DNA from 3 places in the Marinobacter sp. VGCF2001 genome. Region 3 is predicted to be linked to each of the others. Evidence: predicted binding sites of a transcription regulator. Region 3 holds the regulator's gene; each other region holds the start of a gene.
The links. Region 3 encodes LexA, which represses DNA repair genes until DNA is damaged. Its sites were predicted from a motif close to CTGTNTNNNNANACAG; they were not measured.
Positions count from the first base shown of each region.

Region 1 (4,329 bases), on a different contig from region 3:
CAGCCCTTCCACCAGAGACTCCAGCTTGGCGCGGGTCAGCTTCACGTTCATGTGCTTGGGACCAGACGCGTCTGCAGTGATGTACGGCAGGTTAACGTCAGTCTGCTGGCTGCTGGAAAGCTCAATCTTCGCTTTCTCACCGGCTTCCTTAAGACGCTGCATCGCCAGGGAGTCGCCACGCAGGTCGATGCCGCTGTCCTTTTTGAACTGGTCAGCCAGGAACTCAATGATTTTGAGGTCGAAGTCTTCACCACCCAGGAAGGTGTCACCGTTGGTGGCCAGAACCTCGAACTGGTGCTCACCATCTACATCGGCAATTTCGATGATGGACAGGTCAAAGGTACCACCGCCCAGGTCGTATACCGCCACGGTACGGTCGCCACTCTTCTTGTCCAGGCCGTAAGCCAGGGCAGCTGCGGTCGGCTCGTTGATGATCCGCTTCACTTCCAGACCGGCAATCTTGCCTGCGTCCTTGGTGGCCTGACGCTGGCTGTCGTTGAAGTAAGCCGGAACAGTGATGACGGCTTCGGTCACTTTCTCGCCAAGATAATCTTCGGCGGTCTTTTTCATCTTCTTGATGATTTCTGCAGACACCTGCGGGGGCGCCATCTTTTCGCCCTTCACTTCAACCCAGGCATCACCGTTGTCGGCCTTGGCAATCTTGTAGGGCACCATCTTGATGTCTTTCTGAACCACATCGTCTTCAAAACGGCGACCGATCAGACGCTTGATGGCGTACAGGGTGTTGTTCGGGTTGGTGACCGCCTGACGCTTGGCTGACTGGCCCACCAGAGTCTCGCCGTCATCTGTATAAGCGATGATGGAAGGCGTAGTGCGATCACCCTCTGCGTTTTCAATGACCTTGACCTTGTCGCCATCCATGATGGCCACACAGGAGTTGGTTGTTCCCAGGTCGATACCGATAATCTTGCTCATTGAATCACTCCAATTCTTCTGAATGCTGTCCCGGAGAATATCTGCCCCGGCATTTGCTGTTTAATCGCTATATTGGCGCTCTATTCGACTTTTCAAGCCTGCTCGTCGATTTTTGGCGCCTCATCGGCCTTGGCCACCACCACCATGGCGGGACGGACTACCCGGCCATTGAGCTGATACCCTTTTTGCACAACCGCCACCACACTGTTGGGCTCGGCATCCGGCGCCGGCACCATAGACATGGCCTCGTGGTGCTGGGGATCAAACGGCTCGCCCACCGGGTTCAGCTGCTCGACGTTGAACTTTTTCAGGCTGTTCATGAACAGGTTCAGGGTCATTTCCACACCCTCGCGGATGGAGCCAACCAATTCACCCGCATTCTCGTGGCCCTCAGTACTTTCAACAGCCTTTTCGAGGCTGTCGGCCACCGGCAACAGTTCCTTTACAAATTTTTCGAGTGCGAACTTATGGGCTTTCTCGACATCAATCTCGGCCCGACGGCGCACATTCTGCATTTCCGCCTGTGCGCGCAGAGCCTGTTCCTGGTGCTCCTGAAGCTTCTGCTGCAAAGCCTCCAGTTCCGAGCCACCTTCCGGCGCCGGGTCAGCGTTCTGGTCGCCTGCGGCCTGCTGTTCCGTTTCGGCTTCAGCGGCTTCGTTATGTTCCTCTACCTGTTCGTTGCGCTTATCGTCAGCACTCATGACAACTCCTGATAACGTTTTCACGGCCCCGGAGGCCGGCAGAAATAACCACCCCTGCTTACGCGAAAAGCAGGAAAGAATTGCTTTGCGAACGGATATGGGGCCCGGTTTCCGTGTTTCAACCTTGGCGCCCGCATTCTTTGATCTTTTCATCACCCGCGATTTGCAAACCCAAAAAAGGCTGTATATATTCACAGCCACTGTATGAATTACCAGTATTCGGATTGCAACGGGCTCAAGTACGAGCGGAGGTGTCGGTATGCTTACACAACTTACGGTATCCAACTACGCCATTGCGGAGCGTGTTGAGCTTCAGTTCAGCCGCGGCATGACAGCCCTGACCGGCGAAACCGGGGCCGGCAAGTCGATTGTGCTTGACGCTCTGGCGCTGGCCATGGGTGGCCGCGCCGATGCCGGGGCGGTTCGCCACGGCGCCAAACGTGCAGACATCACCGCCAGCTTTGATATTTCCCGCATCCCTGAAGCCCGGTCCTGGCTGGAGGATCATGACCTTGACGATAAAGATGACTGCATACTGCGCAGAACCATCAGCAAGGACGGCCGTTCAAAAGCGTTTATTAATGGCCAGCCGGGGCCACTGTCACAACTGAAAGAGCTGGGCGGGCTACTGATGGACATCCACAGCCAGCACCAGCATCAATCACTGCTACGCAAAGAAACCCACCGGAAACTGCTGGACGAGTTTGCCGGCGCCGGGACACTTGCCGAACAAACCCAGGCCGCCTGGAAATCCTGGCATCAGACCAGCCAGAAATTGCAGCAGCGCCAGCATAACGCCGACGAAGCCGAGGCCAGACTGCAACTGCTTCGGTATCAGGTTGAAGAACTGGACAGACTGGCACTGAACGAAGATGAACAAACCAGCCTGGAAGCCGAGCAAGCCAGCCTTAGCCAGGCCGACTCAATACGGCACAGCAGCCACCAGGCCGCCCTTCTGTGCACGGAAGACGAAACCTCGGCATCCGATCTTGTGCGCCAGGCGCTTCAGCAGCTTGAACAACTTCCGGTGGACATTCCGGCGCTGGCCGACACCATCCAGATGCTGAACGAAGCCCAGATTCAGATTTCAGAGGCCGGCGACAATCTTCGCCGGTTTGTGGATGATTACGAAGCCGACCCTGCCCGGCTGGCCGAAGTCGAAGATCGCCTCAGCGCGATTTATCAGATGGCCCGAAAACACCGGATAACACCGGAGGAGCTGCCGGAACTGCACCGGCGCCTGGGCCAGGAACTGGCCGAGCTGGACGGCGGAGAAGGCAGCCTGGAACAATTGGAAGCAGAGCTGGAGGAGCAGCGGGTACACTTTGACCGCCTGGCCAGCGAACTGACCGAAAAGCGGCAGAATGCCGCAGCCGAACTGGATCAACGCATTGCCGGGGAACTGGCACAACTGAGCATGCCGTCGGTACAGTTTGTCAGCCACCTGAGCAAAAACCGTGACAGCACGCCAGCGCCCCACGGCATGGAAGAAATCGAGTTTCTGGTCAGTGCCAACCCCGGCCAACCGGCCAGATCCCTGGCCCGGGTTGCGTCCGGCGGTGAACTGTCTCGCATCAGCCTTGCAATTCAGGTGGTTGTCGCACAAACCTCAACCACGCCAACCCTGGTCTTTGACGAAGTGGATGTCGGTATCGGCGGGGGCACGGCCGAGGTGGTCGGCCGCCTGCTGCGGTCTCTGGGCGACAACGGCCAGGTTCTGTGTGTAACGCATCTGCCACAGGTGGCCGCCCAATGTCATCAACATCTTTTTGTCAGTAAATCCATTGAAAAGGATGCAACCTACTCACGCATTGAACCGCTGGACGATCAGGGCCGGATTGGCGAGGTGGCCAGAATGCTGGGAGGTGTGGACATGACCGAGCAGACCATCGCCCACGCCCGTGAGATGTTCGTGAAGGGCCAGGCAACACATCACTAACCCCTCTCTGCCTTCGGAGAGCTATTGGGCCAGCGTTTCGCTGGCCCTTTTTTATTACTTGTCGGTCTTCAAGGGCTTTACGTACAGAATCAGGCTGTGATCGACAATCTCGTAGCCGTGTTCTGCCGCAATCTTCTGCTGCCGCTCCTCGATCACTTCGTCCACGAACTCAATGACTTCACCGGTCTGGGTGCAAACCATATGGTCGTGGTGATCATCACCGGCCATCTCGAAAACAGCGTGGCCGCCCTCGAAATTATGCCGAAGCACCAGCCCCGCCGCTTCGAACTGTGTGAGCACCCGGTAGACGGTGGCCAGCCCGACATCATCGCCCTGGTCCAGCAACTTCTTGTAAACGTCCTCGGCACTCAGGTGATGCTCTTTGGCATTCTCAAGGATGTTGAAAATCTTGACCCTCGGCAGGGTGACCTTCAGACCGACTTTTCGTAATTCGGCGTTTTCAGCTGACATGTTACCATTCGCTCTTTGGTGTGCTTGACGGCTTCCGGTATGATGAAGCCGCAATACAACGGATAACCCGTTAAACACCTGCTCCACGCAGGCGATTTCAAGATAGAGGATTTCCCCCGGCGATGCAAAAGCTCCCCGCTATCGTTCTTATTAGCATTTTATCCTTGTCCGGCTGCGCATTCCCGGGCGTTTACAAAATTAATGTTCAACAGGGCAATATCGTGACCGACGAAGAGCTCGATGCACTGTCTGAGGGAATGCCCCGAAGCCAGGTTCATGCCT
Region 1 covers NZ_JBNFVX010000019.1:3,083-7,411, forward strand. Annotated here, with positions in the region: gene dnaK (molecular chaperone DnaK) at 1-936, opposite strand, end outside; gene grpE (nucleotide exchange factor GrpE) at 1,029-1,637, opposite strand; gene recN (DNA repair protein RecN) at 1,897-3,576, shown strand; gene fur (ferric iron uptake transcriptional regulator) at 3,631-4,047, opposite strand; gene ACP2AU_RS14885 (outer membrane protein assembly factor BamE) at 4,170-4,329, shown strand, end outside.
Region 1: recN (DNA repair protein RecN) is a predicted target of LexA. The motif match lies at 1,819-1,834, and genes of this name have one in related genera.

Region 2 (4,329 bases), on a different contig from region 3:
GCAAGCAGGTGCAGCTGATCGGCAATGTCGTACCGTTGGGCAAATTCTGCCAGGGGAGGGTGGGCTGCACCGCGTTTCTCTACTATGCGGGTGGGCAGCAGGTGACGGGCAACGAAAATCAGGTAGAGCCCGGCCACCAGAAGCACCACAAGGCCAATGGGCGTGAAGTCAAAAAATCCGAAAGGGGTCATGCCGGATTCGCTCATCTGGCTGGCGACCACCAGATTGGGCGGCGTTCCGATGAGCGTCAGCATACCTCCTACCAGGGAAGCATAGGCCAGCGGAATCAGCAGGCGGGCCGGGTTCATTCCTGAACGTCGAGCCATGCTCAGTACTACAGGGAGCAATAGCGCTACGGCGCCGGTTGAGCTCATGAAGGCTGAGAGCAGCGCAGTGAGGGGAATGAGTACAGCCAGCAGGCGGGTCTCGTCAGATCCACCTACCCGCAGCAGCCACTGCCCTGCAGCTGCAGCAACACCGGTCCGGAAAAGCCCTTCGCCCACCACAAACAGGGCAGCGATCATCACCACCAGCGGGTTTCCGAAGCCGGAGACCGCCTCGCCGGGAGAGATCAAGCCGGACAGGGCAAGCACAGCGACCACCAGTAGCGCGACCATATCCATACGGATTCTGTCGATCAGAAAAAGACCGACAGTGGCCGCAAGCAGCGTGAGGACGAAAATAATCTCGGCGTTCACAGGCAGTTTCCTTCAGCGGGCAAAAGCGGTCGTCGTTAACAGAGTTATCTCAGATAATGCCCGCTTCCAGGCTAGCCGCCACGTACATCCCGAGCTCAGAGCACTGAGCTTCAAAATCTTCCCGATATTCACCCCGGCAGATCAGAGGCTCCTGAGCCAGCTTCCAGCGCAGTCCTGTGGTAATACTTTCGATGGCTCGGCGTGTGCCCGTGCCATCATGGCCGGCACGAATGTAAAAGCTAAAAGGCAGCCCCTGGGTCTTCTCCAGGCAGGGATAATAGCAGCGATCAAAAACGTCTTTGATCAAACCGGCCATATAGCCGAGGTTTTCAGTGGTGCCGAGGATGATGGCATCACAGGTGAGAATGTCTTCCGGCCCGGTGTCCAGAGGAGCCTTGACGACAACGTCAATATCTTCAATATCCGGATGGCGGGCGCCGCCTGCAACGGCGTCCCGCAACCGGACGGTATTCGGGGATGGAGCATGGGCAACAATCAGCAATCGCTTCATCATTTGCCTCCACCCCTTCGGATCAGAGCAGCTCGCCGTTCGCTTCGGCGGGGGCCTCGGCCGCCTCTTTCTTGTCCGGCTTCGGCATCAGCTTGTCGCGCACTTTGGCTTCAATCTCATGGGCCATGTCCAGATTCTCTTCCAGGAACTTGCAGGCATTCGCCTTACCCTGGCCGATCTTGTCTCCGTTGTACGCGTACCAGGCGCCGGACTTGTCCACAAAGCCCTCTTTAACGCCCATGTCCAGCACTTCGGCCATGTGGTAAATGCCCTTGCCGTACATAATCTGGAACTCGGCCTGCCTGAACGGTGGTGACACCTTGTTTTTGACGACTTTCACGCGGGTTTCGTTACCCACCACTTCGTCACCGTCTTTCACCGCGCCAATACGACGGATATCCAGCCGCACGGACGAGTAGAATTTCAGAGCATTACCGCCTGTGGTGGTTTCCGGCGAGCCGAACATCACGCCGATTTTCATTCGGATCTGGTTGATAAACACCATCAGGCAGTTGGCGTGCTTCACGTTACCGGTCAGCTTCCGCAGGGCCTGGGACATCAAACGGGCCTGCAGGCCCACGTGGCTGTCGCCCATTTCACCTTCGATTTCCGCCTTCGGGGTCAGGGCCGCCACCGAGTCAACAATGATGACATCAACCGCATTGGAACGTACCAGCATATCGGCAATTTCCAACGCCTGCTCGCCGGTATCTGGCTGGGAAACCAGCAGTTCATCGACGTTAACGCCCAGCTTTTCCGCGTAGACCGGGTCCAGGGCGTGCTCGGCATCCACGAACGCACAGGTTTTGCCTTGCTTCTGCGCTTCGGCAATTACTTGCAGGGTCAGCGTGGTTTTACCGGAACTCTCAGGCCCGTAGATTTCCACAATCCGGCCATACGGCAAACCACCAATACCCAGGGCGACATCCAAACCGAGAGAGCCAGTGGATACAGCAGGAATCGCTTCACGGGGCTGATCGCCCATTTTCATCACGGCACCTTTGCCGAATTGGCGTTCAATCTGGCTCAATGCTGCGCCTAGCGCCTTCTTGCGGTTATCTTCCATTCTTGCAAACCCTCGTTACCTGAGCCGCTCCACCCTCTCGGTCAATGCGGCGAATCCGGAGAAAACCTGAATAGTCATCCAGTATTTTCCTGTATATTTGAACAGTATTAAAACACATGGCCAGAACGAGACCAACCCCTGGCAAGGGGAAATTCGTCACAGTGTTTCAACGAAACTGGCAACTTCCTGTAAAGCATACAAAACCGATTGCCTGCGCACCTCATCTCTGTCGCCCTCAAAATACATCACACGGGCTTCAACCCGGTCTGCCCCGCCCCAGGCAAACCAGACAGTCCCAACGGGTTTATCGGCACTTCCGCCTCCTGGCCCGGCAACGCCGCTGACGGCCACGGCAACATCAACGCCCACGGCATCCACCGCGCCCTGCACCATCTGTCGTACCACGGGCTCGCTTACCGCGCCGTACTGCTCCAGCGTTGTTTCCTTTACCCCCAGAATTCCCTGTTTGGCATCATTACTGTAGGTCACCAGGCCTGCCATCAGGTATCCGGACGATCCGGCCCTGTCGGTCAGCACCTTGGCCACCCAGCCTCCGGTGCAGCTTTCTGCTGTGGCAATGGTCAGCCCCTTACGCTCAAGTACCTGCCCCAGCGCATCACCAGCATCTGCCAACTGCCTGTCTGTCACCTTCATCGTATTCTCCTGTTAATGACCACCGCCGGCGACCTGTTCAACCTCCGGAAAACTGTCAACAAATCCCCGGTCGATGCGGTCTTTCCAGCGCCACACCCAGGCCCCAGAAAAAGTCAGAGGGCCATAACTTCCGATCGCCGTCTGATCGCCCGACGCTAGCAAATACAACGAAAAGCGGCGCGGATAAAAGCGTTTCAGCGGCTCGTCACATACCGCGGCGGCGAGGTTACGGGCCAATATCGGCCCCGCCCGAACGGCATGAACCCCAGACCGGTCCAGGCGCCGGTCTACCCTCGCACAGGCATCGCCTGCGGCAAACACGTTCGGGTGTGAGGTACTGCGATGACAGGCATCCACGCTGACAAATCCGGCCTCATCCGTGGCCAGGTCACTGTTAGCGAGAAATGGCAACGCCTTCGCCCCCGTAGACACCAATACGACATCGGCACGAATGTCACCACCCCGGCCGAGATGAACCCCGTTTGCCAGCGGCTCGCCATAGTCTTCAATAACCTCCACCCCGCTTCGGACCAGCGCCCGATGCGCGAGCCGGCGAAAACGAGGCCGAAAATCCGGAACCGCACCCTTGCCGCCAGCCACCAGCACAACGTAAGCTCCGCCCTGCCCCTCCAGCCACCGGGCGATGGCCATGGCCAGCTCGGCTCCGCCCGCTCCGCCTCCGAGCACGGCAACGCAAGGGCCTTGGCGAGTGTCGAGTGATGAGCTGGCTTGTTGCCAGGTTTCGGCAAAACGCTCGATGGGTTTAACGCCCACCATCGCTGCTTCCGCCCCTGGGCACCCGGGCACACTGTTACTGGCAGAGCCGACATCAATCGATAGAAAATCGTAGGTCAGCCGCTTACCACTGGCCAGCGTGATGACCTGCTCTTTCGCCTTCAACCCATCAGCCCGATCAAGCACGAGTTGACCACCGGCGGCCGTAACCATAGGCTCAACCGGCACGCGGCACTGATCGAGCCGATAATGGCCCGCAACCCAGCCAGGAATCATGCCGGAGTAGTACTGCCAGGAAGATGGCGTAATCACCACCAGTTCGGTATCTGGCAGCGGATGACGCGCAAAGTGCTGCAAAGCCACCATATGCGCGTGGCCGGCACCCAGTAAAACCAGTCGCTTCATTCACTCATCCTCTGTTATCCGCTGGCCCGACACTCGTACGTGATGACAACGGGACCCGTTCACCATGCTCAACATCCTGGCCTCTGATATGCTCTTCACCGGAGGCGACCGACACCCATGTTCCAACAACAACTCACGAGGGAAGATCCCTCGCTGGCGATCATCGTTCCCGTACTGAATGAAATGCAGGGCATAAACGCACTGCTGGACCATCTCCGGTTCTGGCAGCGGCGCGGCGCTGAGGTCATTGTGGTGGATGG
Region 2 covers NZ_JBNFVX010000010.1:69,686-74,014, forward strand. Annotated here, with positions in the region: gene ACP2AU_RS11150 (SLC13 family permease) at 1-698, opposite strand, end outside; gene ACP2AU_RS11155 (flavodoxin family protein) at 748-1,209, opposite strand; gene recA (recombinase RecA) at 1,232-2,275, opposite strand; gene ACP2AU_RS11165 (nicotinamide-nucleotide amidohydrolase family protein) at 2,432-2,929, opposite strand; gene ACP2AU_RS11170 (FAD-dependent oxidoreductase) at 2,942-4,069, opposite strand; gene ACP2AU_RS11175 (TIGR04283 family arsenosugar biosynthesis glycosyltransferase) at 4,187-4,329, shown strand, end outside.
Region 2: recA (recombinase RecA) is a predicted target of LexA. The motif match lies at 2,365-2,380, and genes of this name have one in related genera.

Region 3 (4,329 bases):
CCCTTGAGCTCCCAGTCATACTGGTTGGGTGCGCCGTTGTACATATCCTTTTGGTCAACCGAGCGCAACGACGAGGAGTTCGGCAGGTCGGTTTCATAAGCCAGGTTCGGAGACCGGCGCAGCCGCCGTGAGCCTGCGTCGTAACGCCATGCCAGACGGGGCGAACGCACCTGATCCAGGGTCTCATGCACCAGAGTAATCGTGCCGGCCAGGGTTGTTGGCGCAATGGTCTCGGTTTTCAGATAAAAAATCTTGTTGTCGATATTCGCCAGATCCGCTCCCACCTGGCTGTAGGCAAAGAAATAATCGTAATGGTTAACCACAGGATTAAAGGAACCATCTTCCTGTGGTGTGGCCGCTGCACTCCGGAACGATACCTCCTCACCACGATAACGGAGGATGTGGTTCCAGATTGCCTCAAGGCCGTTCTGAGGAATGGGGAAAGGGCTGGTCATAATGGTGTCTCGCACCCCATTGCCGTTATCCAGCAGTTCAGCAGTCAGTGCATTCTGACGAAACTTTTCGTAAACGTGCTCGGGAAACGCTGCAGTGCGACGGGTCTCGTACACGGGCATAAAAAAGTCTGGACCGTACTGGTCCAGCAACTGGATATGGCCATCCGACAATTTGTCGCGATACAGGTCCAGGTTGTCCGCCGTTACCACATACAAAGCGCTGTCTTCAGGAAACGGATTGATTTCTACCGTGCCTTTGCGCCAGTTGGCCGGGGGGGTATCAAGACCGCCATCCCAGGCAGGTATCGTGCCGACTTCATTACCGGCACGTTCCGCCCCTACCGGGGTGAGATCGTTATTCAGACGTGCGGCTTCAGCCTGGGTTACCTTCGCGTGCAGCGGAGTGGAAGCTCCCATAACAGCAACTGCGATGGCAGCAATTAATCGGTTTCGCATCCTTTACCTCCAGCGTGAGTCTTTTGAGTGGTTATTACTCACCCAATCTGCCGACCTTTTTGCCAGTTTCAAACGATCGTTTCAAGTGGTTGTTTGTAGTTTCTTGTGAAAGCGTTTTTACCGAGGCTTCCAGGGCGGGAAATAATCCGCTGGAAATGGTACACTGGCCGGCTTTACTCAACCGCTCGTAGACAGTGATCTGACCACAGGTTTTCCAATGGCCTCTCAATGGCACTCTCTCGTTTGTCAAAAGCTGTTTCTTGCCAAGACCTTGGTGGCCAGAACGGAACACGCAGAGGAACTCCCGGCAGCCGACCGTGAGGCGCTGATCCAGGGCGCGGTGGAACTTATGCTGAGGGCTCGCCAGCTATTGCTGACGATGATTGCCCGATGTCATCAGAACAAAGCGGCAACGCCAACGACGGTAGACGAGCTTGAGACCCTGTTCAGCTACCCGATTGCAGAAATCGGAACACTGCGGGAGTTGATTGATACAACAGGGAGTTGGTGGCAACACCTGGACCAGTTGGAGAGGGCGCTCTCAGAGCCGCCGAAACCGCGAAAAACTGTTACCGACGAAAACATCATCGCGATTTCCGCAGAGCAGGGCCCCGATCGGTCTGCCGAAGCCTTGAAAAGCACACTGGCTGCAATCAGCGCCACAGCCAGAGCCATCGACGATCAGCACAGCGAGTGGTAACTCGCTACCCGACTTACACCATTAACGCATACAGACAGCAAATAAAGGTTGAATGAATGTCACCTTCGTTTTTTGAAATCGTACAACTTGCCGATGGCGACTATGCGCTTCGCCGTATCGATGACGACGCTGCGCCTCTGGTGCGAATTTCGTTCTCTGAAGAAGCCCGCGAAATGCTTGAAGACCGCGACATGAGCGTTGCCAAAGCCATGATCGCAGCAGGCATAGAGGCTGCAGGCAATATCAGCCATGACATTGACTGGGAAGACGACGAGAGTGACTTCGTAGACAGTCAGCCCCGCTACACCCTGCACTGATCGCTCTTTATCGCTGGCGCAGCACCACACCATGGCTGTTACCCCGGGCTGAAGCCGTCTGCAAGGTCTCCAGCGCTGCGCGCCCCAACTTCTGAGTCCAGAGTACCACTGCGTGGCAGGTTCCTGCCCCCAGAGCACGCTCCGCCAGATCCTGAGCCGGAAACTCGGTTGTCGACCGCAGCACCAGGATTTCGCCAGCAACAATGCCGTGCATCTTTTGCCATTTGGCAACCAGCGACTGGGGAGGATCTATCCAGGCCAGCCAGCGCTTTTCCTGGTTCAGCTGAGTCAGCATTGGCAGCAGCAACTGGAAGTTCTCCACCTGTTCTTCAGGCAGAATAATTTCGGTCACATTACCGCCAAAGCCCGTCGACGCATGACGCCCCGACACTACGCCGACGGTCGATACCTTCGTTCCTGCTGAAACCGCAGTTGCCGAAGCAACAGCCGACGGCTGAAACGCCATGTTCTGGGAGAAGCTCAACTGTTCCATTACTCACCTACCTGCGCTGCGCGCCTGTGAACACTGTTCTCAATGAAGATCTGACCGGCGGATAACCCCCACCCCAAGCCCTTCAATAAACAATTCCTGCTCCGTGAGATCGACTTCTATCGGAGCGAACTCTTCATTTTCTGCAATCAACCAGACCTTGCTGCCTTCCTTTCGGAACCGTTTTACGGTGACTTCCTCACCAACACGGGCGACGACAATCTGGCCGTTGTGAACGTCCTGGGTGCTGTGGACGGCCAGCAAGTCTCCGTCCAGAATCCCGACATCCTTCATGCTCATACCCCGAACCCGCAACAGATAATCTGCCGAGGGCGAGAAAAAACCGGGCTGCAGGGTACAGTGATCTTCAATATGCTCCTGCGCCAGTATCGGGCTGCCCGCCGCAACCTGCCCGATGACAGGCAACCCCGGATCTTCCTCAGCTTCCGGCAGCCGAATGCCCCGGCTTGCCCCAGGAACCATTTCGATGGCCCCTTTGCGGGCCAGGGCCCGCAGGTGTTCTTCTGCGGCATTGGCAGAACGGAACCCAAGCTCTGCCGCGATCTCTGCCCGCGTAGGCGGATAGCCAGTCTCATCCACATAACGGCGGATAATATCCAGTACCTGTGATTGTCTTGCGGTTAACTTCATTGGTCGGGCTCCGGGATTTCGATCCTGTTTTTTTATACAGTGAACTGACTATATACAGTGTTTTATCCAGTGTAAAGCCCCCGGCGTTTTCGTGTCTGTGCTGTAACGGGAGAGCGACAACCTGTATATGTTAAGGTGACTTAGTCCAGACACAGGGAAGCCGAGAATGACATGACTGCACACAATCGCTGTAATATGCCGGAACAGCAGACTACTCAGGCCGGGCCGGAAAGAAAGGTCGGTGTTGAAATTGAGCTGTCGGGACTGGCCTACGAGTCCCTGGTGGCCCATGTAGCCCGCTTGCTGGATGGTGAGCCCAGACTCACATCCCGATACGTCACCCGGGTGGATACGGAAGCCGGCGCGTTTACCATCGAGCTCGACTCGGACCCGATCAAAGACCTGGATCTTGCCGACCAGAGGCTCCCGGAGTCCCTCAGAGAGCTTGGCACCCATGCCATGGATGTGATCGACTTTGCCGCAGAGAAGATTGTTCCCCTGGAAATTGTGGCACCGCCGCTGGCAATGTCAGCACTTGGAATGATCGAAGATCTGGTCGACGAGCTTCACAGGCTTGGAGCAGAGGGAAGCCGGGAAGCCATTTATTTCGCTTTCGGGCTTCAACTGAACCCCGAGTTACCCGACCTGGAGCCGGAGACGCTGGTGCGCTACCTGCAAGCGTTTGCCCTGCTGTATGACTGGCTTAAATCCCGGCATCAGCTGGACATCAGCAGGAAATTCACCACCTACATTGAACCCTGGAGCAGTCGGTATACCGATCGGCTCCTGGCAGCCGACTACTCACCGGACATTGAAACCCTGATGCGGGATTACCTGCGCTACAACCCTACCCGCAACAAAGCGCTGGACCTTCTGCCGCTGTTTGCGCATTTGAATAAACCGCTGCTGGAGGAGTATGTCCGGGACCCCAGAATTAAAAGCCGTCCCACGCTGCACTATCGCTTACCCGACTGCGACATAGACAACCCGGCATGGCATTTCTCCACCGTCTGGAACGACTGGGTAGTGCTTGAGCAGCTGGCGAACACCCCCCGGGACCTTGCAGATCTGCGCCAGGAGTTTCACAAGGCTCGGGAATTCAACTTCCACAATCTCACCCACTCCTGGCGCGAGACAACCGATAACTGGTTGCGCCTGCACGGTTATGTCTGAACAAACCGAAGCACCGGAAATTCCGGGCCTGACCATCGGCATCAGTGGTCCGGCGCGGCGCTCCATGGCTCACCGCCTGATTAGCCT
Region 3 covers NZ_JBNFVX010000001.1:632,629-636,957, forward strand. Annotated here, with positions in the region: gene ACP2AU_RS02955 (DUF1329 domain-containing protein) at 1-911, opposite strand, end outside; gene ACP2AU_RS02960 (DUF6586 family protein) at 1,129-1,611, shown strand; gene ACP2AU_RS02965 (hypothetical protein) at 1,668-1,928, shown strand; gene ACP2AU_RS02970 (cell division inhibitor SulA) at 1,936-2,421, opposite strand; gene lexA (transcriptional repressor LexA) at 2,461-3,069, opposite strand; gene ACP2AU_RS02980 (amidoligase family protein) at 3,241-4,242, shown strand; gene ACP2AU_RS02985 (gamma-glutamyl-gamma-aminobutyrate hydrolase family protein) at 4,235-4,329, shown strand, end outside.